DNA from 3 places in the Streptomyces sp. NPDC051921 genome. Region 1 is predicted to be linked to each of the others. Evidence: riboswitches for the same ligand, from Rfam matches in the RefSeq annotation. Region 1 holds a riboswitch; each other region holds the start of a gene.

Region 1 (7,457 bases):
ACGGAGCGGGCCTCGGCACGCTGCTCGCGGGCGCGCTGGACGGCCAGGGAGCGGTCGGTGGGTTCGAGGTCGAGGTGGAGGCGGACGGACCCGTCCTCGAAGCTGCGCTTCTGGGTGTAGCCGGCGTCCGTGAAGACCTTGATCATCTTCGTGTTGGCGGGCAGCACCTCGGCGGCGAAGCGGCGGATCCCGCGTTCCCGGGCGACGGCCGCGATGTGTTCGAGGAGGGCGGAGGCGACGCCGCGCCCCTGGTGCGCGTCCTGGACGAGGAAGGCGACCTCGGCCTCGTCGGCGGGGAACGAGGCGGGGCGCCCCAGCTCGTTGATGCGGTCGTACCGCACCGTGGCGATGAACTCGCCGCCCACCGTCGCCGCGAGTCCCACGCGGTCCACGAAGTCGTGGTGGGTGAAGCGGTGGACGTCCTTGGCGGAGAGGCGCGGGTAGGGCGCGAAGAAGCGGTAGTACTTCGACTCGTCGGAGACCTGCTCGTAGAAGCTGACCAGCCGGTCGGCGTCGTCGGCGGTGATGGGCCGGATGCGGGCGGTGCCGCCGTCACGGAGGACCACGTCCGCTTCCCAGTGGTCGGGATACGCGTGTTCCGACTGCTCCGACTGCTCCGACGCGCTCTGCATGGGGCAAGCGTACGGCCGGGATACGACAGTGGCACCGGTCGCGCGGCGCCTGCCCGCCGTGCAAGGTGAGGAGGACCGAAGGGCCCGCCCCGGCCGGGACCGAAGGCCGGTAGGAGCACGTCGCCACCCGTGAGAGACTGGTCTAGACAACCGCTGAAAGTTGAAGGGCAACCACCATGGCTGAGCGCCGCGTCAACGTCGGCTGGGCCGAGGGCCTGCACGCCCGCCCCGCCTCCATCTTCGTCCGTGCCGCCACGGCCGCCGGCGTCCCCGTGACGATCGCCAAGGCCGAAGGCAACCCGGTGAACGCCGCGTCCATGCTCGCGGTGCTCGGCCTGGGGGCCCAGGGCGGCGAGGAGATCGTGCTCGCTTCGGACGCCGACGGCGCCGAGGCCGCGCTCGACCGCCTGGCGAAGCTGGTGGCCGAGGGTCTCGAGGAGCTCCCCGAGACCGTCTGACCCGTCTCCTCCCCGACGACGGATCGCGAGGAAGCCGTACCTGCCGGAATTCCGGAGGGTACGGCTTCTTTTTTCGCCCGTTCCCGACGGGATGTGAGATCCCTGGAAGGTGACTTCCGAGCACGCGCCGTAAGGCGGTCGCGGTACACGGTCACCGTGGGCCGGAAATTGCACGCCGGGTCATCGTCGGAAATTGCACGCCACGTCGCCGAAGAATTCGGACAGCGCACATGACGCCCAAGAATTCCTCACTTCTTTGTATACGGCGCCCGTGTTAATTCCGAGGACTCGCCATGTTGACGACATGTTGCGAAGGCCTCACGCCTGGTCGGGCCGCCTGTTTCAGGCGGTGCAGCGGCAGGGTGTGCTCCACGTGGAGCGCGGTCAGGCCGCGGGCCCGCTCGGCGTCCCCGCGCGCGACCGCGTCCACGATCTGGCCGTGCTCGGCCCAGGCCTCCACCGGGCGCTCCGAGGGCTCGACCGCGTACATCCAGGCGATCTTGTGCCGCAGCTGGGTGAGCAGCGCCGTGAGCGGCGGGCTGCCCGAGGCCTGCGCCAGGGTCTCGTGGAACCAGCCGCCGAGCGAGGCCAGGTCCTCGCCCCGGCCGCGCCTGGCGCGCTCCTGCCCCAGCCTGACCAGGCCGCGCAGGACCTTGAGGTGGGCCTCGGTGCGCCGCTGCGCCGCCCTGGCGGCCCCCAGGGGCTCCAGCAGGGAGCGCATGTCGAGCAGATCGGCGGCCTCCTGCTCGGTGGGCTCGGCGACATGGGCGCCGGCGTGCCGGCGGCTGACCACGAAGCCCTCGGACTCCAGGGTGCGCAGGGCCTCGCGAACCGGGACGCGGGAGACGCCGTAGCGGCGGGCGAGCTGTTCCTCCGTGAGTCTGGCGCCCCGCGCGTACACCCCGGAGACGATGTCGTCCCGGATCGCCGTGCATACCGAGTGCGCGGGAATGCGCATGTCCGACCTCCGCTTTTGTCCGCGCGAAACACCGTCGAGCATCGCCTGTCCGGCGACTCTATTGCAGGACGCCGGAATTTCCGATGGCGCCCGTGGGAAACGGACGCAAAAAAGCCCCGGCTCGTTTCGAGCCGGGGCTTTCGCGCGGGATTCGACCGTCAGACGTTCACGCCGCGGGAGCGCAGGTAGCTGATCGGGTTGATGTCCGAGCCGTAGTCGGCGCCGGTGCGCGCCTCGAAGTGGAGGTGCGGGCCGGTGGAGTTGCCGGAGGAGCCCGAGACGCCGATCTGCTCGCCCGGGGTGACCTTCTGGCCGACGTGGACCTGGATCGCGGAGAGGTGGCCGTACTGCGTGTACGTGCCGTCGTTCATCCGGATCACGATGTTGTTGCCGTACGCGCCGCCCCAGCCGGCCTCGACGACGGTGCCGGAGCCGACGGAGACGACCTTGGTGCCGTAGGCGGCGTGGAAGTCGATGCCGGTGTGGCTGCCGGAGGACCAGATCGAGCCACCGGTCTTGTAGCCGGTGCTCACGTACGAACCGGCCACGGGGAGCTGGAAGGACGCCAGGCGCTTGCGCTCAGCCTCGCGGGCGGCGCGCTCCTTGGCCGCGCGGATCTCCTTGGCGCGGGCCTCGGCCTTGCGCTTCGCCTCGGCGGCGGCCCTGGCGCGGGCGGCGGCCTCGTAGGCCTCCTCCTCCTGCGCGGCGGCCTGGGCGTCGACCCGCTGGGCGAGGGACTCCTCGGTGATCACCTGGGTGAGACCGGTGTCCTCGACGGAGGGCTCCTCCGTGTCGGCGGCGAGCGCCGGGGAGGCGAGGGTGCCGATGACGCCGGTGGTGGCGAGGGCCGCCACGCCGGCGATGCCCGCGCCGCGGCGCGCCATTCGGCTCGGACCACGATGCTTCCCGGTGGCACGGGTGAACGCCATGTAGTGGCTGATCCTTTCCTTCCCTCTCGCCTACCGGGTTAGCTGACGGGTTCGGAGCAGGAAGGTCTCCTACGGGCCCCTCCGCGTCGAGCGAAGGCGTCCGATTCACCCCAGGGGACTACGTGTGGGTCCCCGGCTCCCCAGGCTCGCGCCTTGCGGGGACTCGGCGATGACTGTCCGTTGCCGCGGATGCGGCGTGGTGCAAACGGCCGGACAGCCGGGTCGACGCTAGGCGGATCTTCTGTCAATCGCCAAACAGACGCGCCAGTTTGTAAGACATGCCACAGGGCATTCAGTCACACTCGTCCTCAATACGGACAAAGAGGAGGACCCCGGCGAAGCGGGTCGTCGGGGCCCTCGTCCGTGCGTGACGGCGGCTCAATCAGCCGGTGACGACGGTCACTTCCCCGATGCCGAGGGCCCGCACCGGCTCCTCGATCTGCGCCGCGTCGCCGACCAGGACGGTGACGAGCCGGTCCACCGGGAAGGCGTTGACCACGGCGGCGGTCGCCTCCACGGTCCCCGTCTCGGCGAGCCGCGCGTACAACTGGGCCTGGAAGTCGTCCGGGAGGTGCTGCTCGACCTGGTCGGCGAGCGTGCCGGCGACGGAGGCGGCCGTCTCGTACTTGAGCGGAGCGACACCGACCAGGTTCTGCACGGCGACATCACGCTCGGCGTCCGTCAGCCCCTCGGCCGCGAGGGTGCGCAGCACCTTCCACAGGTCGTCAAGTGCGGGGCCGGTGTTGGGGGTGTCGACGGAGCCGCTGATGGCGAGCATCGACGCACCGTGGCCCTCGCCGTCGGAGCGCAGCACCTGGCCGAAGGCGCGCACGCCGTAGGTGTACCCCTTCTCCTCGCGCAGGACGCGGTCCAGTCGGGAGGTGAGGGTGCCGCCGAGGCAGTACGTGCCGAGCACCTGGGCCGGCCACACGCGGTCGTGGCGGTCGGCGCCGACGCGGCCGATGAGCAGCTGCGTCTGGACGGCGCCCGGGCGGTCCACGATGACGACCCGGCCGGTGTCGTCGGCGGTGATGGGCGGCATCGGGCGCGGCGCGGCCGGGGCGCCCGTCCAGGCGCCCAGGGTCTCGTCGAGCACCTTGTCCAGCTCGACGTCGGTGAGGTCGCCGACGACGACGGCGGTGGCCGCGGCCGGCCGCACGTGCGCGTCGAAGAAGGCGCGGACGGCGGCGGCGTCGATCGCCTCGACGGTCTCCTCGGTGCCCTGACGCGGCCGGGACATGCGCGCGGTGGCCGGGAACAGTTCCTTGGAGAGCTGCTTGGCCGCGCGGCGTGCCGGGTTGGCCGTCTCGTGCGGGATCTCGTCCAGCCGGTTGCGCACCAGGCGCTCGACCTCGGACTCGGCGAACGCCGGGGCGATCAGGGCCTCGGAGAGCAGGCCGAGCGCCTTGGGCAGCCGGGAGACCGGGACCTCCAGCGAGACCCGGACGCCGGGGTGGTCGGCGTGCGCGTCGAGGGTGGCGCCGCAGCGCTCCAGCTCGGCGGCGAACTCCTCGGCGGAGTGCTGGTCGGTGCCCTCGGACAGGGCCCGGGCCATGATCGTGGCGACGCCGTCCAGGCCCTCGGGCTCGGCGTCGAGCGGGGCGTCGACAAAGATCTCGACGGCGACCACCTGCTGGCCGGGACGGTGGCAGCGCAGCACGGTGAGGCCGTTGTCGAGCGCGCCGCGCTCCGGGGCCGGGAAGGCCCAGGGCCTGGCCGCGCCCGGCTGGGGCTGCGGGTGGAAGGTCATGCTCGTCAAAGACGCGGCAGCGTCGGTCACTGGTCCGCCCCCTCTTCCTCGTCGCTGTCGTCGGCGTTCTCGGGTCCCACCGGCTCGTAGACCAGGACGGCGCGGTTGTCCGGGCGCAGCCGGGCCTTGGCGACCTCCTGCACCTCCTCGGCGGTGACCTCCAGGACCCGGTTGACGGCGGTCAGGGCCAGCTGCGGGTCGCCGAACAGCACCGCGTAACGGCACAGTTCGTCGGCCCGGCCGGCGACCGTGCCGAGCCGGTCCAGCCATTCGCGCTCCAGCTGGGCCTGGGCGCGCTCCATCTCCTCGGGCGTCGGGCCCTCCGCGGCGAACCGCGCCAGCTCCTCGTCGACGGCCGTCTCGATCTGCGGGACCTCGACGCCGCCGGAGGTCTTGACGTCCAGCCAGCCCAGGGAGGGCGCGCCGGCGAGCCGCAGCAGGCCGAAGCCGGCGGCCACGGCGGTGCGGTCGCGGCGGACCAGGCGGTTGTGCAGACGGGAGGACTCGCCGCCACCGAGGATGGTCAGGGCCAGGTCGGCCGCGTCGCAGGCGCGCGTGCCGTCGTGCGGCAGGCGGTAGGCGGCCATCAGCGCGCGGGCCGGGACCTCCTCCTCGATCACCTCGCGCAGCTGCTCGCCGATGACCTCGGGCAGGTCGCCGGGGCGCGGCTCGGGCTTGCCGTCGTGACCGGGGATGGAGCCGAAGTACTTCTCGACCCAGGCGAGGGTCTGCTCCGGGTCGATGTCGCCGACGACCGACAGCACCGCGTTGTTCGGCGCGTAGTACGTACGGAAGAAGTTCCGCGCGTCTTCCAGGGTGGCGGCGTCCAGGTCGGCCATCGAGCCGATCGGCGTGTGGTGGTAGGGGTGGCCGTCGGGATACGCGAGGGCGGTGAGCCGCTCGAACGCGGTGCCGTACGGCACGTTGTCGTAGCGCTGGCGGCGCTCGTTCTTGACGACGTCCCGCTGGTTCTCCATGGACTCGTCGTCGAGGGCCGCGAGCAGCGAGCCCATGCGGTCGGCCTCCAGCCAGAGCGCCAGCTCCAGCTGGTGCGTGGGCATGGTCTCGAAGTAGTTGGTGCGCTCGAAGCTCGTGGTGCCGTTGAGCGAGCCGCCGGCGCCCTGCACCAGCTCGAAGTGCCCGTTGCCGTGGACCTGCTTCGAACCCTGGAACATCAGGTGCTCGAAGAGGTGGGCGAGCCCGGTGCGGCCGTGGACCTCGTGACGCGAGCCGACGTCGTACCAGAGGCAGACCGCGGCGACCGGGGTCAGGTGGTCCTCGGACAGCACCACGCGCAGGCCGTTGGCCAGCCGGTGCTCGGTCGCTGTCAGGCCGCCGGAGCCGGCCTCGGCCGTGGCCGTGTGACCCATGGGCATGTACGTCCCTTCGATCGCGATGTGGAAAAGTCCTGCCACTGTATGCAAGCGCGTCGACACCTGGCGAAGTTCCCGCCCGTTCGTGATGTCCCTCTTCCGGGTCGAGGTCGGCGTTGTCCGTGGCACGGTCCACAATGGTCCGCGTCAGATCAACCTTGTTGGTGAAGGAGCCGCAGCCGCGATGGCCCGCCGCAGCACGAAGACACCGCCGCCGGACGACGCGTTCGAGGAGCGAATCCTCGACATCGACGTCGTTGACGAGATGCAGGGCTCCTTCCTCGAGTACGCGTACTCGGTGATCTACTCCCGTGCGCTGCCCGACGCCCGCGACGGCATGAAGCCCGTGCAGCGCCGCATCGTCTACCAGATGAGCGAGATGGGCCTGCGGCCCGAGCGCGGCTTCGTGAAGTGCGCCCGGGTCGTCGGTGAGGTCATGGGCAAGCTGCACCCGCACGGCGACGCGTCGATCTACGACGCGATGGTCCGCATGGCACAGCCCTTCTCCATGCGCCTGCCGCTCGTGGACGGCCACGGCAACTTCGGCTCCCTGGGCAACGACGACCCGCCGGCCGCCATGCGGTACACCGAGTCGCGGATGGCCCCGGCCGCCCTGCTCATGACGGACTCGATCGACGAGGACACGGTCGACTTCGCGCCGAACTACGACGGGCAGGAGCAGGAGCCCGTCGCGCTCCCGGCGGCGTACCCGAACCTGCTGGTCAACGGAGCGTCCGGGATCGCGGTCGGCATGGCGACCAACATGCCCCCGCACAACCTGGGCGAGGTCATCGCGGCCGCCCGGCATCTGATCCGTTACCCGAACGCCGACCTGGAAGCGCTGATGCGCTTCGTGCCGGGCCCCGACCTGCCCACCGGCGGCCGGATCGTCGGCCTGTCCGGCATCAAGGACGCGTACGAGACGGGCCGCGGCACGTTCAAGATCCGCGCGACGGCCACCGTGGAGACCGTGACGGCCCGCCGCAAGGGCATCGTCGTCACCGAACTGCCCTTCACCGTCGGCCCCGAGAAGGTCATCTCCAAGATCAAGGACCTGGTCGGCTCGAAGAAGCTCCAGGGCATCGCCGACGTCAAGGACCTCACCGACCGCAACCACGGCCTGCGCCTGGTCATCGAGGTGAAGAACGGCTTCGTGCCGGAGGCCGTCCTGGAGCAGCTGTACAAGCTGACGCCCATGGAGGAGTCCTTCGGCATCAACAACGTGGCCCTGGTCGACGGCCAGCCGCTCACGCTGGGCCTCAAGGAGCTCCTGGAGGTCTACCTCGACCACCGCTTCGACGTGGTCCGGCGGCGCTCCGAGTACCGCCGTGGCAAGAAGCGCGACCGGCTCCACCTG
Region 2 (7,457 bases), on a different contig from region 1:
GACCGTCGACGGAGAGCCGGAAGTAGCCGCCCCGGTCGTGGTCGAGGAGTGCCGCGAAGACTCCCGGCGAGTCGAAACGGGGCGCCGCGAACCAGTCGACCACGCCCTCGTCCGAGATGAGGGCGGCGGTCTGCAGATCCCCCACCAGGCCGTGATCGGCGATGAGCGGGTATCGCTTCATGCCTCCACTATCGGCGACGGGGACCGAGGGCGACATCGGGGGACGCGGCCCGGCGGTGGCGGCCGCCGGTGCGGGCGGCGGGCGGGTTCGCGGGCGTCGAGATGCCGCCGCCGGACGGAGGGCGAACAATTGACTGCAGGACCGGCACACCCGCACGGCGTCGGAGCAGTCTTTCCGCTCGGGGACATTCCCATCCGAACTCGGCGGTGCCATGAACGCAGCAAGCCCGGCCCAGGGCAGACCGTCAGCGCACAGGCCCACGATCAGCGCCAAGGCGCAGAAGAGCTCTCTCTACCGGCTGGGGCACTGGTGCGCCCGGCATTTCATCGTCGTCATCGTCCTGTGGCTGGCGGCCGTCGCCGGACTGCAGATCGCCGACCGGGCGGTCGGCGGCCAGTACTCCGACAACTTCTCGCTTCCCGGTGTGCAGTCCACCGAGGGACTCGACGTGCTGCAGGCGCACGATCCGTCCGCCGGCGGTTACGGCGCCCAGGTGGTCCTCAACAACCCCTCCGAGCCGCTCACCCAGGACGCCTCCACGGTGAACTCGGTGGTCGCGTCGCTCCAGAAGCTGCCCGACGTGCTCACCGTGCAGAACCCGCTGCCGCCGCCGGGCACACCCCCGCCGACCCCGCCCTCGGGCGTGCCCAACACGGGCCCGCTGTCCACCGACGGCAAGACCGCCTACATCACCATCCGCTTCAGCGTCCCGCCGTCCACCCTGGGCGACGACTACCTGAACGGCGTCGACGCGGCCGTACAGCCGCTGCGCGCCGCCGGAGTCGACGTCGAGTACGGCGGATCGCTCGGTGAACTGGCCAGGCCGGCGGCCGACGACCGCACCAGCGAGGCCATCGGCTTCGCCGTCGCGATCGTGGTGCTGCTGATCGGCTTCGGCAGCGTCATCGCCGCGGTCATGCCGCTGGTCACCGCCCTCATCGGGGCGATCTGCGGACTCGCGCTGCTCGGTCTGACGGCGGCGGCCTTCACCTTCGGCACGGTCTCGCCGACCCTGGCCACCATGATCGGACTGGGCGTCGGCATCGACTACGCGCTGTTCCTGATCACGCGTCACCGCCAGAACGTCATGAACGGGCACGATCCCGCCGAATCCGCGGGTCTGGCGACCACGACGAGCGGCCGGGCGGTCCTCGTCTCCGGCTGCACCGTGATCATCGCCCTGTCCGGGCTGTGGGTCTCCGGCGTCACCTTCATCGGCAAACTCGGCCTGGCGGCCGCCTTCACGGTCGTCACCGCCGTCATCGCCGCGCTCACCCTGGTCCCGGCCATGCTCGGACTCGTCGGGCGCCGCATCGACCGCTACCACGTGCGCAAACCCGTCGCGGAGACCGACGCGGAACCCGGTGCCACCGCGCACGGCACCTGGCACCGCTACGCCCAGCGGGTGGAGCGGCGGCCTTGGTACTTCCTGGTCGGCGGCGTGGTCGCGCTGGTCATCCTGGCCTTCCCGCTGCTCTTCATCCAGCTCGGGCACATCGGCGACGGCGCCGACCCCAAGTCGTTCACCGACCGGCGCGCCTACGACCTGATCTCCACGGCCTTCGGGCCGGGCGCCAACGGGCCGTTGACCCTCGTGGTGGACCAGACCGCGGTGCCGGCATCCGATCGCTCGGCGCTCGCCGGCAAGCTCCAGCAGTCGCTCGCCAACGTGCCCGACGCGGCCTCCATCACCCCCCTGCAGCCCACTTCCGACGGTGACGTGCTGATCGGCACCGCCTACTCGGTCGCCTCCCCGCAGGACGAGAAGACCACCCAGCTCACCAACCACCTCGTCGACGACGTGCTGCCGCAGGCGGTGGCCGGCACGGACGCGAAGACCTACGTCACCGGCACCACGGCTTCCCAGGTCGACTTCCTCGACATCGTCTCCAGCCGGCTGCCGTTGATCATCGCGGTGGTGGTGGCGCTCGCCTTCCTGGTCATCCTCATCGTCTTCCGAGGGCTCCTCGTGGCCGTCAAGGCCGCCGTCCTCAACGTGCTGTCCATCGCCGCCTCGTACGGCGTCGTCGTGGCCGTCTTCCAGTGGGGCTGGGGCGGTCCCGCGCTCGGCGTCTCCGGCAAGGTGCCCATCGAGAGCTACGTGCCGATGATGATGTTCGCCATCGTCTTCGGCCTCAGCATGGACTACGAGATCTTCCTGCTGTCCCGGGTGCGGGAGGCGTGGCTGCGCACAGGCGACGCCGAGGCGAGCGTCGCCCACGCCCTGGAGATCACCGCGAGGGTCATCACCTGTGCCGCACTGATCATGGTGAGCGTCTTCGCGGCCTTCATCGTGTCCGACAACATCGTCATCAAGATGCTCGGCCTGGGGCTCGCGGTCAGCGTCCTGATCGACGCCACCATCGTGCGGCTCCTGCTCGTCCCCGCCGTGATGACACTGCTGGGCAGCCGTGCCTGGTGGACGCCGCGCTGGCTCGACCGGATCCTGCCGCACCTCGACACCGAGGGCGAGGACATGGAGGCCGACGAGGAGCCCAGCCGCGCGCCCGCGCGCTGACCCACATCGTGCACATTCGGACAAAGAGGTAGATGTCCCGCTATTGAGCTCCAATGCCGGAATGCTGAAGGAATTCCGGCATTGGAGCTATTTCTCTGCCGTAGTGGTGCACGGTGCGGTGTGCGTGATCTGAGTCACGGCCATTTCGCCCCGGAGAGTGCTGCCGGGACGTCAGATGCGCGCTGTCGGGGAGGGGTTGGCGAGCACCGCGTGGGTGAGTGGATTGATCCTTTCTATTTCCCGGAATGATCCATTTGCTTTGATTAATTTCCGTCTTGTTTTCGCCGGATGAATTCGCTTACGGTCACCCGGCAACCGGACGGAAACGCCTCATCCTGCCGCCGCCCGGGAACCGCACACACGACCACTTCCGGCAGGAGCGGGGGACCCAGGTTCGCCGCCGTCCCCGGATACCGGGGCGGCTCGGGGTGAAGCCGTGCCTCATGCGCGGCCGGGCATCTCCAGCCCGAACCCGACAGCTCACCTCGCAGGCGGAGGAGAGGACCCCGCCATGCGTGGACACGCCAAGCACCGCCGTTCCAAGAAGTCCCCGTTCGCCCGCGGCATCGCGGCCGTCGGCATCACCGGCAGCGCCGCGCTGGCCCTGCCGCTGGCCGGCGCGACGACCGCCGGGGCGGTCACCCCGCAGGCGGCCCAGACCGTCGCAGTCGAAAAGGCCGCGGCTCGGGTGGCCCAGGTCGCGCAGGTGGCGAAGGCGCCCGGAACGGTGCGCTATTCCGTCGTCGCCGGCGACTCCCTTTCGAAGATCGCCCGGAAGTACGCGGTGAAGGGCGGCTGGAAGAAGGTCTACCGCGACAACAGGAGCGCCGTCGGTGCCGACCCGGCCCTCATCCGGCCCGGCATGCGGCTGACCGTCGACGCGACCGGCGCGGCGCTCTCCGGGGTCAAGCGCGCGGCGGCCCCGACCGCCACGAAGGCGAGCACCGGCGCGGGCGCGGGCGCCGCGGTCCAGGCGGCGGCGCCGGCGAAGGCGACCTCGTACCCGGACAACCTCGACGGATGGATCCGCGAGGCGCTGGACATCATGGCCAAGAAGGGCATCCCCGGCAGCTACGACGGCATCCACCGCAACATCATGCGCGAGTCGTCCGGCAACCCGCTGGCCATCAACAACTGGGACTCCAACGCCCTCGCCGGCACCCCCTCCAAGGGCCTGCTCCAGGTGATCGACCCGACCTTCCGGGCCTACCACGTCGAAGGCACGGCCAACGACCCGTACGACCCCGTCGCCAACATCACGGCGGCCTGCAACTACGCCGCCGACCGCTACGGCTCCATCGACAACGTCTTCGGCGCCTACTGACACCGCTGACAGAAGGACAGTGCTCCCGCACCGGCCGGCCGGGCCAGGTGCGGGAGCACTGTCGTGTCCGCCCCAGGAGTCCCTGGGGGCGGACGGATCAGGCGAGGGCGGCCACGGCGGTACCGGCGAAGGCGTGGTCCTGCTCCGGGGCGCCGCCGCCCACACCGACGGCGCCGATGAGCCGTCCGTCGCGGTGGACGGGCAGGCCGCCGGCGATGAAGAGCAGCGGCCGGTCGAGCGCGGTGGTGAGGCTGTGGAACGGGCCGTCCGGCTTGACCAGGTCCACCAGGTCGGCGGTGGGGGCGTCGAGCTGCAGGGCGGTGTACGCCTTGCGGGTGCTCGTCTCGCCGGAGATCAGCACCGCCCGGTCGTCGCGGCGGAAGGCGAGCAGGTGCCCGCCGGCGTCGAGCACGGTGACGCTGACGGCCACGCCGGCGGCCTCGGCGGCTCGGCGGGCGGTGGTGAGCAGGGTCTCGGCCTCGGCGGTGGTCAGCGGGGTGACGGCGGTGGTGCTCATGGCGCTTCTCCTGGGGGATGGGGTGCGGGAGGAGGGAAGGGGGCGTGGGGGAGGGGGTCAGTGGTGGACGAGGACGCGGGCGTCCGCCCCGGCGTCCGCGGCGGGGGCCGCGGGGGCCCGCCGCTCCAGCGCGGCGGACCAGACGGCGAGGCCGAGGGCGGCGGCGGCGAGGACGGCGCCGACCCAGTTCGGGGAGGTGTAGCCGAAGCCGGCGGCGATGACGAGGCCGCCGAGCCAGGCGGCGAGCGCGTTGCCGAGGTTGAAGGCACCGATGTTCACGGCGGAGGCCAGGGTGGGCGCGCCGTGTGCCTGGTCGAGGACGCGCTTCTGCAGCGGGGGCACCGTGGCGAAGCCGAGCGCTCCGACGAGGAGGATGGCGATCGCGGCGAGGACCTTGCTGTGGGCGGCCACGGTGAACAGCGCGAGGACGAGCGCGAGCCCGCCGAGGGTGGTGTACAGCAGGGGCATCAGCGCGCGGTCGGCGTACCGGCCGCCGAGCAGGTTTCCGAGGAACATGCCGACGCCGAAGAGGACCAGCAGCCAGGTGACCGCACCGTCGGAGTAGCCGGCGACCTCGGTCATCATCGGCGCGATGTATGTGATCGCGGCGAAGACGCCGCCGAAGCCGAGCACGGTCATCGCCATCGCGAGCAGCACCTGCGGGTTGCGGAACGCCTTCAGCTCGCGGCGCAGCTGGGCGCCCTCGGGGCGGGGCATGGCGGGAACGAGCCTGACGATGCCGAGCAGCCCGATCACACCGAGTGCGGCGACGATCGCGAAGGTGGTGCGCCAGCCGACCGCCTGGCCGATGAAGGTGCCGAGCGGCACGCCGACGATGTTGGCGACCGTCAGGCCGGTGAACATGGTGGCGATGGCGCCGGCCTTCTTGCCCGGCGCGACGAGGTCGGCGGCCACGACGGACCCGATGCCGAAGAACGAGCCGTGCGCGAGCGAGGCGATCACGCGGCCGGCCAGCATCGCCCCGAAGCTCGGGGCGAGGGCGGAGACCAGATTGCCGATCACGAACAGGCCCATCAGCAGCGTGAGCATCCGCTTGCGGCTCACCTTGTCGCCGAGGACGGTCAGCAGGGGCGCGCCGATGACGACGCCGAGCGCGTAGCCGGTGACCAGCAGGCCCGCGGTGGGGATGGAGACGCCGTAGTCGGCGGCGATCTCGGGCAGCAGTCCCATGACGACGAACTCGGTCGTGCCGACCCCGAAGGCCCCGACTGCCAGGGCGAGGAGTGCGAGCGGCATGGCTCAACCCTTTCATGATTGCTTGAGTGGGCTCTCTATGTGCCTCCACAATAATTGCATACGCGCGATAAGTGCAATCGCGGGGTAGTCGGGGCGCTCACGCCCGCGCCACGGGTCGTCCACCGGGCCAGGGCGCGGCACGCCCGTCACCCGACCGCCCCACACGACGGTGAGCCGGTCCGGTGCGCGGCGGGTCGCGTGGTACCACGTCCAGAACACCCGGTGACCGCCACGATGCCGACGCAAGTCGGGCCAAGGAGCTGATAGGCATGTCGGCCGACAGCCCCGCCGGAGCACCGGACGAGCCGCCTCCGGATCCCTTCGCCCTGGTCAGGACCCGCGGATACGTCGGGCTCCTGGTCATGGCGGCGGCTCTCGGCGTGCCGATCTCCGCGGCCGCGTACGGCTTCCTCGCCCTGGTCGACGAGCTCCAGCCGTGGACCTACACCAGCCTGCCCAAGGCCCTGGGCTTCCGGACGACCCCTCCCTGGTGGCCGCTGCCGCTGCTCGCCGTCGCGGGCCTGCTGGTCGGAGCGACCATCCGCTACCTTCCCGGCATCGGCGGCCACAGGCCCGCCGAGGGATTGTCGACGAGCGGCGCCCCGAAACCGCGCGAGCTTCCGGGAATCCTCCTCGCCGCCGTGGCCACGCTGGCCCTCGGCGCCGTGCTCGGTCCCGAGGCGCCCCTCATCGCCCTCGGCAGCGGCACGGCCGTCTGGCTCGTACGCCTGCTCAAGCCGGACCTGCCGCAGCAGGCCGTGGCCGTGGTCGGCGCAGCAGGAAGCTTCGCCGCGGTCAGCACCCTGCTCGGGTCACCCCTCACCGGGGCGTTCCTCCTCATGGAGGCGTCGGGGATCGGCGGGCCGATGCTCGGGATCGTCCTGGTGCCCGGTCTGCTCGCCGCCGGCATCGGCTCGCTCGTCTTCATCGGTCTGGACAGTTGGACCGGCCTCGGCACGTACTCCCTCGCGCTTCCGGAAGTCCCGCACGCCCACACGCCCGACATCGCCGAGTTCGGCTGGGCGCTCGTCATCGGACTGGCGGCGGCCCTCGTCGGCACGGGCATCCGGCGGCTCGCCCTCCTGGCGCAGGCCCGTGTCGAGCGGCACCGTGTGACCGCCACCGTACTGATGGGCCTGGCGGTGGCAGCGCTCGCCATCGCCTACGCCGAAGGCACGGGGAGAGCCGCGACCGAGGTGCTGTACTCGGGGCAGTCCGCCCTGGGCCCGCTGGTCGCGAACAGCGCCGAGTTCTCCGTCGGTACGCTGGCCCTCCTCCTCGCCTGCAAGGGCCTGGCGTACTGCGCCTCGCTGAGCGCCTTCAGGGGAGGCCCGATCTTCCCGGCGATGTTCCTCGGAGCAGCGGGCGGGATCGCGCTGTCCCACCTTCCGGGGCTGGATCTGACCCCCGCGTTCGCGATGGGGATCGGGGCCATGTCGGTCACCATGCTCGGGCTCCCGCTGACCTCGGTGCTGTTGGCCACCCTGCTGCTGGGATCGCAGGGCCTCACCGTCATGCCCCTCGTCATCGTCACGGTCGTGGTCGCCTACGTCGTGTCCAAACGACTCGGTCCGCGACCGACCGTCGGGCCGCGGACTCCCGAACCCCACGGGCCGCCGACACCGACGCGGTGACATGCCGTCATGCGTCCGGGCGGCGT
Region 3 (7,457 bases), on a different contig from region 1:
TCTTCGCGCTGCTCACCTGGCTCGCGATATGGAGCCGGCAGAAGGAGCTGCGCACGATATCCGGCGAGCTCCCGGCCTATGCGACGGCCGGCTGGCTCGCCCATGACGAACCCCTCGCGCTCTCCTCCATGCGGGCCCGCGCGCTGGCCCGTAGTTACGCCGCCCGCAGCTTCGGCAAGCAGGCCGCGCAGGCCGTCGGCGAGTATGAGGCGTTCGCGACGACCCTGGCGTTCCTGCGCCACCGCGCCCGGCGCGGCCAGGCGGCACCGGACTTCACGGCCCGCGAGCAGGAGCTGCTGCACCACCTGTGGCAGCGCCGACAGATCGCCTCACCCGCGCTGACGTACGCGGCCCGGGCGACCGGCCGGGTCTGGGCGCCGCCGCAGTACCTGGACTACGGCGGCTACAACCCGTACCGCGGCTAGCCCGTCCGCCCCTGATCCGCCGGACAGGCCCGAGCCGGCCCGGGCCTCAGATCTCCGGCCCGGGTGCTCAGGCCTCCGACGCCTCCGTCAGCGCCGCCAGCTCCGTGTCCGTCAGCTTCAGGTCGGCGGCCGCGATCAGCGCGGGGAGCTGCTCGACCGTGCGGGCCGAGGCGATCGGGGCGACGACGGTCGGGCGGGAGGCCAGCCAGGCCAGGGCGACGGACGCGAGCTCGGCGTCGTGGGCCGCGGCGACCGTGTCGAGGGCGGCGAGGACCTTCTGCCCGCGCTCGGTCTCCAGGTGCCTGCCCGCGCCGCCGGCGCGGACGCTGGCGACGGTGGCGCCCGGACGGTACTTGCCCGTGAGGAAGCCGGAGGCGAGCCCGTAGTACGGCACGGCCGCGAGCCCGCCCCGCTCGGCGGTGTCGAGCAGCGCGCCTTCGTACGTGGCGCGGGAGACCAGGTTGTAGTGCGGCTGGAGGGCGACGTAACGGGCGAGGCCCTCCGCCTCGGCGAAGTCGAGCGAGGCGCGCAGCCGCTCCGGGGAGATGTTCGAGGCGGCGACGGCCCGCACCTTGCCGTCCTTCACCAACTGGTCCAGGGCGGTGACGATCTCCTCGACCGGCACGGACTCGTCGTCGTAGTGCGTGTAGTACAGGTCGATGTGGTCGGTGCCGAGGCGGCGCAGCGACTCCTCGGCCGCGGCCTTGATGTTCGCGGCGCCCAGGCCCTTGTAGCGGGCGTGGGCCCCGACCTTCGTGGCGACGAGGACGTCGGAGCGGTTGCCGCGGGAGGCGAGCCAGCGGCCGATGACGGTCTCGGACTCCCCGCCTTCGTTGCCCTCGGCCCACTGCGAGTAGGCGTCGGCGGTGTCCACGAAATTGCCGCCCGCGGCGGCGTAGGCGTCGAGGACGGCGAAGGACTGCGCCTCGTCGGCGCTCCAGCCGAAGACGTTGCCGCCGAGGGCGAGCGGGAAGACGTGCAGGTCGGAAGAGCCCAGCCGGCGAAGGGAAGTCATGGGGTGATCAACCCTCCGCCCCGCCGGGCCTATTCCGCGGTGACCGGGCCCGCGGGGACGGACGTCAGATGCTCAGGCCCTTGGAGCGGAGCCAGGCCGCCGGGTCGATGCCGTCGCCGGACGGGGTGTGGACCTCCAGGTGGAGGTGCGGGCCGGTGACGTTGCCGGTGGCGCCGACGCGGCCGATGGTCTCGCCGGTGCCGACGGACTGCCCGGCGCCGACCGTCATCGAGGAGAGGTGGCAGTACCAGATCTCGGTGCCGTCCTCGAGCTCCAGGACGATCCGGTAGCCGTACGCGCCGGACCAGCCGGCCGACTTCACGGTGCCTCCGTGCACGGCCTTGACCGGGGTGCCGGTGGGAGCGGCGAAGTCCAGGCCGGTGTGGTAGCCGGAGGACCACATCGAGCCGGCCTCGCCGTAGGTCGAGGTGATCGTGTACGAGGAGGTCGGCAGCGAGTAACTTGCGGCCAGCTTGGCCAGGCGCTCGGCCTCGGCCTTGCGCGCGGCCTCCTCCTCGGCCTGCTTCTTCGCCTCGGCGGCCGCCTTCTCCGCCGCGTCGGCCTTGGCCGCGGCCTCCGCCGCCGCCTTCTCGGCGGCCTCCTTCTCCGCAGCGGCCTTCTCGGCGGCGTCCGCGGCGGCCTGCTGCTGCTCGGCCTGCTGGAGGATGCGGGCGCGCAGCGCCTCGCCGGCGTCGGCCTGCGTCTCGGTCCGGGTCTGCGAGCCGGTGCCGGAGTCCGTGCCGTCACCGGTGGTGAAGGTGAGCGCGGTGAGCGGCTGCGTGTTGTTGCCGCCCGCGGTGTCCGCGGCGCCCTCGTCGTGGCCGATCAGGTCGCCGACGCCGGGCAGGTCGGAGGCGTCGGGCAGGTCGACGTCCGGCAGGGCTATGGAGACCGGGGGCTTCTGCTGGGCGGTGGCCAGGCCGCCGGCACCGACGGCGGCGATCACGCCGACGCCGAGGACGGTGGAGGAGCGCGCGAAGTTGGAGCGCTGCTTGACGACGCGGTGGCGTCCGCCGGAACGGCGGTCACGCAGGGAGTCCTCGGTGGGGTTCCACTCCTCCCCGGCTCCGTCCAGGACGCCCGCGTCACCCGCCGCGCCGGAGGCGTCGAAGGGGGTGAAAGGGGCGAAGGGGGTTTGCGGAGCGGGGGTGTTGGACGCCACGGAGGCGTTCTCCTTTCCTTCCTTCTCGCCTACCGGGTTAGCTGACGGGTTCGGAGCAGGAAGGTCTCCTACGGGCGTACCGCACGGGTGCGGTGGGGCCCGATTCACCCCAAGTGGTGGTTCCCCGGTTCCCTTGCGGGATTCGGCGCGTGCGCACGGTGCCGCCTCTTGCGGCGGCTGGGACGACCGCGCTGCGTTATCGAACGTTAATAGACTCGGCCACCCGATTCCAAGCCGTATCCCTTGATCATTCGTTGAAATGGGAGGGAATCGTCCGACTTGACCCCCACTCAGAAACGCGTCAGCAGCAAACCGTGAATCTGACGTTACGTCAATTGTTATCAGAGGGACACCCCCCGACTACAGCTGGTCACCGCTTCCCGGCAGGGCCCGGCGGCACCACCGGCATCGTCCGCCGCCGCTCCGGCTGCCCCATCGCCGGACGGCTCACCGCGAGCAGCGCCATGTCGTCCGTGGCGCCCCCGCCGGTGTGCCGGCGCACGTCCGCCACCAGAGCGTCGAGGAGCTCCTCCGGCCCCGGGAAGAGCCGCCCCGCGAGACGCTCGCCCGGGTCGTAGAAGACCCCCTCCGCGTCCCGCGCCTCCGAGAGCCCGTCCGTGTAGAACAACAGCGTCGCGCCGGGCGGGTACGACGTCTCGTCGGCCCGGTCCGGCCAGACCGCGAGGTCCCCCATCCCCAGCGGCAGCGCGGCCTCGCTCGGCCGCAGCAGCTCGACCCCGCCGTCCGCCCGCAGCAGCAGCGGCTCCGGGTGACCGCGGTTGACCACCCGCACCACCCGGTCGCCGCCCGGGATCTCGGCGAGCACGGCCGTGGTGAAGCCCTCGAAGGCGTCGAACCCCTCCCGCCGGGTGCCCTCCCGGGCCAGCGCCCGCTCCAGGCGCGCGGCCACGCCCTCCAGCGTCGCCTCCTGCTCGGCCGCCTCCCGGAAGGCACCGATGACCACGGCCACCGCCTCCACCGCGCCGAGCCCCTTGCCCCGGACGTCCCCGACCACCAGGCGCACCCCGTACGGGGTGTCCTGTACGGCGAACAGGTCGCCTCCGATGAACGCGTCCGCGTGCGCCGCCTCGTACCGGGCCGCGATCTGCAACCCGCCGATCCGGGCGGAGGGTGCCGGGAGCACCGCCCGCTGCGCGGCCTCCGCGATCACCCGCGCCGACGCGAGCCGTTCGCCGCTCCGGCGCACCGCGCGGTTGATCAGCAGCGCGAGCGCCGCGACGGTGACCACCGTCAGGGTCTCGGTGAGTGCCGGGATCCGGTCGACCGTCCCGTTGTAGACGTGCAGACCGACGCTGGCCAGGACCGCGGCGATGCCCGTGAGCAGCGTGACCAGGGTGGAGAAGAACGGGGCGGCGATCAGCGGCGCCGCCGAGAACAGCGGCGACGCCGTGTAGTCGGCCGGGGTCGACAGGTCGAAGGCGACCCCGCCCACGATGATCAGCGGGGGGAGCGCGCGCAGGAAGCGCCGGGCGCCGCGGTACGGACGGATCACGCCCTCGCCGCCCGCTCCACGGCCCGCCGATGCTCGCCCCACCTGTGCTCTCCTGCCCGGTCGGTCCGTCCACGGGGCGGACCGAACCGCGCCCACCCCAGGGTGCCGTCAGGACGAGCGGCTCGGCGACTCCTCCTCGGCCGGTTGGCGTACGGCGAGCCGCCCGCCACGCGCCAGCGCCGCCATGGCCGCCGCGCACCCGAGACCGATGGCGCAGAGCACCAGCCACGGCGCCGCCGACCAGCCGGTCACGTCGAGCAGGGCGCCCGTCCCCAGGTTCCCGAGCGTGATGCCGATCCCGCAGACCGTGTTGTAGAGCCCGTAGTGGGTGGCGACCCAGCGGCCCTCGGACAGGGCGACGACCGTGTCCATCTCGTACGGGTAGAGCACCGCGTTCGCCACCGCCAGGACCGCCGCGCACAGCAGCAGCCCGACCAGGGAGCGCCCGAGCGCGGCCGGCACCAGGAAGGCCGCCCCCATCAGGGCGAGCCCGAGCACCAGGCACCGCTCCCGGGAGAGCCGCGCCGAGCACCAGGCCGTGATGCGCAGCTGCCCGGCGAGCGCCACCAGCGCCGAGACCACGAACAGCGCGGTGGTCGCCGCCGTGCCGTCCGCGGCGAGCGGCAGCGCCAGATAGACCTGGAAGGACAGCACGTACGAGCCGGTCATGGCGAGCGAGAACAGCCAGAAGACCCGGTTGGCGAGCACCGTACGGAACTGCCCCCCGGCCCGCCCTTCGCCCTCGGCCGCCTCCGCGGACCGCCGGACGGGCAGGTGCCGCAGCTGTACGACGGTCAGCCCGGCGAACAGCACCGCCGCCACCACGCACGTGAGCCGGAACGACACCCCGGTCAGCGCGACCCCGACCAGCGGCCCGAGCAGGGTGCCGGCCTGGTAGTAGACGTTGAACAGGGCGAACGCCTCCACGCGCCGCTCCCCCGCCTCCGCCGCCAGACAGGCCCGCACCGCCGGGTTGAACAGCGCCCCCGCGAGGCCCGTCGCGAGCGAGGCGGCGATCAGCATCGGCAGCGACTGCGCGAAGGCGAGCGCCCCGAAGCCGACCGTCCGCAGCGCGCACCCGGCGACGATCAGCGGCTTGAAGCCGAGCCGGTCGGCGAGCGCGCCGCCGACCAGGAACATGCCCTGCTGGGAGAGGTTCCGCGCGCCGAGCACCAGGCCCACCGCCCAGGCCGCCATGGAGAGTCCGTCGGCCAGGTGGGCGGCCAGGTACGGCATCAGCATGTAGAAGCCGAGGTTGATGGTGAGCTGGTTGAGGAAGAGCAGCCGCACGGCCGGATCGAACGTGCGCGTCCGCTTCCAGATCCCGCCCCGGGCGGGAGCCGTGGCCGTCGTCACCGCACACGCTCCCCGCGGTCCGCGCCGTCCTTGCGGCGGTCGAGGGCCCGCCGGGTCCAGCCACTGACCGGCACGCCCTCGGTCCAGGCCGCGGGGTCCGTCCGCACCGGCCCGTCGAGCAACCCGTGCGCCGTGCAGAACTCGTCGTTGAAGACGGTGTCGAAGTAGCGGTGCGGTCCGTCGGGGAAGACGGCCGCGATCCGGGTGCCGCGCGGCCGGGTGCGGGCCAGCCAGCCGGCCACCAGCGCGACCGCGCCGACGCTCCAGCCGCCGGTCGCGAACTGCCGGGCGGCCAGCCGACGGGCCGCCCGCACCGCCTCCGCGGGAGCCACCCAGTGGATCTCGTCGAAGGCGTCGTGGTCGACGTTGCCGGGGTGGATCGAGGAGCCGAGGCCGCGCATCAGGCGATCCCCCGCCGGCAGCCCGAAGACGGTGGAGTCGACGGAGTCCACGCCGACGAGTTCGAGCGCCGGGCTGGAACCGGCCCGCAGCGCACGGGAGATGCCGGCCGAGTGGCCGCCGGTGCCGACCGCGCAGACGAGCACGTCGATCCGGTCGAGCTGCTCGGAGAGCTCGGCGGCGAGCCCCGCGTAGGCCTGCGGGTTGTCGGGGTTCCCGTACTGGTCTGGCCACCAGGCGTCGCCCAGGGTCATCAGCAGCTCGGCGACCTTGTCCATCCGGGCCTGCTGCCAGCCACCGGTCGGGCCGGGCTCGGGCACCACGTGGACGTGGGCGCCGTGCGCGACGAGCAGCCGCTCCACGATCGGTTCGAGGCCCGGGTCGGTGACGACGTGCACCGGGTGCCCGTGCAGGACACCGGCGAGCGCCAGCCCGAGGCCCAGGGTCCCGGAGGTGGACTCGACGATCGGGGCGCCCGGCCGCAGTTCGCCGCGGCGGCGGGCCTGCTCGACCATGTGGAGCGCGGCGCGGTCCTTGATGCCGCCGAAGTTGAAGCCTTCGAGCTTGGCCCAGTAGCCGTCGTCCATCCACAGCACGGGGGTGTTGCCGACGGTCTGCCCGGCGACGGAGAGGAGGTGGGCGGGGTGCGTCATGGGATGTGCGTCCCTTGGAGTGAGGCGTCCGCGCGCACACACGCGCGCGGACGTGCGGAAGGAGCCTGGGTCGTCAGGTGCGCGACCCGGCTCAGTTCCGGTTCACTCCGAGGGCGATCAACAGCCGGCCCGGCTCGGGGCCGGGTCCCGCCCTGTCCCGGACGCAGCGCGTGTGCGGCGCCTCGGGGAACACCTCGTCGTACGCGAGGAGGACGGCGCCCCCGGCCTCCGGGGCCGAGAGCTGCGCGCCCGCGGACTGCGCGGGCAGATGCGCGTCGAAGGACCACCCCTCCCCGGGCCGCTCGCAGCCGTGCGGCAGGGCGGGGGCGGAGGCGGTGGTCCCGGCGGGGGCGGCCACGAGCGGCAGGCTGTGCCCGTGCGCGCCGTGGCAGACGCCCGCGATCAGCGCGACGAGCGCGCACAGCAGCAGGACGGCGGGCGCCCGCCGTCCTGCCTCGCGCAGCGTCACACGTCGATCACTCATGGTGCGCGCGAGACTACGGGGCGCCCCGCGGCCCGCGCAAAAGGGCGGGCCCGCTTTTGGCCACCGTTTACTTGCGGGCGTACCGCCCGCTGGCCGGGTCCCCCGCCGCGCGACTACAGGTTCCGCTCGGCCCAGATCCGCATGGCGTCCCTGACGAGCAGGGCGGTCCCTTCCCCGTGCCGGTCGTAGTTCTCCGTGAAGCGCGGGTCGTCGACGTACATCTGCCCGAGCCCGACGAAGTACTCCTTGCTCGGCGTCGTCGTGGCCGACAGCCAGGCGTGGTGGCGCCCGGTGATCGCCTGCACCTCGTCACTGCCGGGCGCGAGGCCCTTCGCGGCGGCCGCCGCGAAGTCGCGGGCGATACCGACCTGCTCGTCCTGGAACGCCTTCTTCTCCGCGTCGCTCAGCGAACGCCACCAGCGGTCGCCCTTCTCGTAGGCGTCGCGCCCC

What was found. Region 1 has a riboswitch for cyclic di-AMP ahead of AB0M16_RS09715 (M23 family metallopeptidase). Riboswitches for the same ligand answer to the same signal wherever they lie in the genome.
Region 2: it holds a riboswitch for cyclic di-AMP, as region 1 does, so the genes downstream of both, AB0M16_RS06195 (LysM peptidoglycan-binding domain-containing protein) here and AB0M16_RS09715 (M23 family metallopeptidase) in region 1, are expected to answer to the same signal.
Region 3: it holds a riboswitch for cyclic di-AMP, as region 1 does, so the genes downstream of both, AB0M16_RS18445 (M23 family metallopeptidase) here and AB0M16_RS09715 (M23 family metallopeptidase) in region 1, are expected to answer to the same signal.

What each region holds. Positions count from the first base shown of each region.
Region 1 is NZ_JBFAXU010000005.1:279,147-286,603, forward strand. Features, by position in the region: gene AB0M16_RS09700 (GNAT family N-acetyltransferase) at 1-632, opposite strand, end outside; gene AB0M16_RS09705 (HPr family phosphocarrier protein) at 809-1,090, shown strand; gene AB0M16_RS09710 (GntR family transcriptional regulator) at 1,365-2,048, opposite strand; gene AB0M16_RS09715 (M23 family metallopeptidase) at 2,207-2,977, opposite strand; cyclic di-AMP (ydaO/yuaA leader) riboswitch at 2,990-3,156, opposite strand; gene AB0M16_RS09720 (pitrilysin family protein) at 3,360-4,757, opposite strand; gene AB0M16_RS09725 (pitrilysin family protein) at 4,754-6,103, opposite strand; gene AB0M16_RS09730 (DNA topoisomerase IV subunit A) at 6,285-7,457, shown strand, end outside.
Region 2 is NZ_JBFAXU010000003.1:328,730-336,186, forward strand. Features, by position in the region: gene AB0M16_RS06185 (glycoside hydrolase family 15 protein) at 1-181, opposite strand, end outside; gene AB0M16_RS06190 (MMPL family transporter) at 393-2,699, shown strand; cyclic di-AMP (ydaO/yuaA leader) riboswitch at 3,051-3,206, shown strand; gene AB0M16_RS06195 (LysM peptidoglycan-binding domain-containing protein) at 3,211-4,023, shown strand; gene AB0M16_RS06200 (heme-binding protein) at 4,121-4,540, opposite strand; gene AB0M16_RS06205 (MFS transporter) at 4,598-5,797, opposite strand; gene AB0M16_RS06210 (chloride channel protein) at 6,067-7,431, shown strand.
Region 3 is NZ_JBFAXU010000013.1:19,633-27,089, forward strand. Features, by position in the region: gene AB0M16_RS18435 (PrsW family intramembrane metalloprotease) at 1-425, shown strand, start outside; gene AB0M16_RS18440 (aldo/keto reductase) at 493-1,440, opposite strand; gene AB0M16_RS18445 (M23 family metallopeptidase) at 1,505-2,602, opposite strand; cyclic di-AMP (ydaO/yuaA leader) riboswitch at 2,614-2,760, opposite strand; gene AB0M16_RS18450 (PP2C family protein-serine/threonine phosphatase) at 2,973-4,157, opposite strand; gene AB0M16_RS18455 (MFS transporter) at 4,224-5,471, opposite strand; gene AB0M16_RS18460 (PLP-dependent cysteine synthase family protein) at 5,468-6,523, opposite strand; gene AB0M16_RS18465 (hypothetical protein) at 6,615-7,007, opposite strand; gene AB0M16_RS18470 (MerR family transcriptional regulator) at 7,121-7,457, opposite strand, start outside.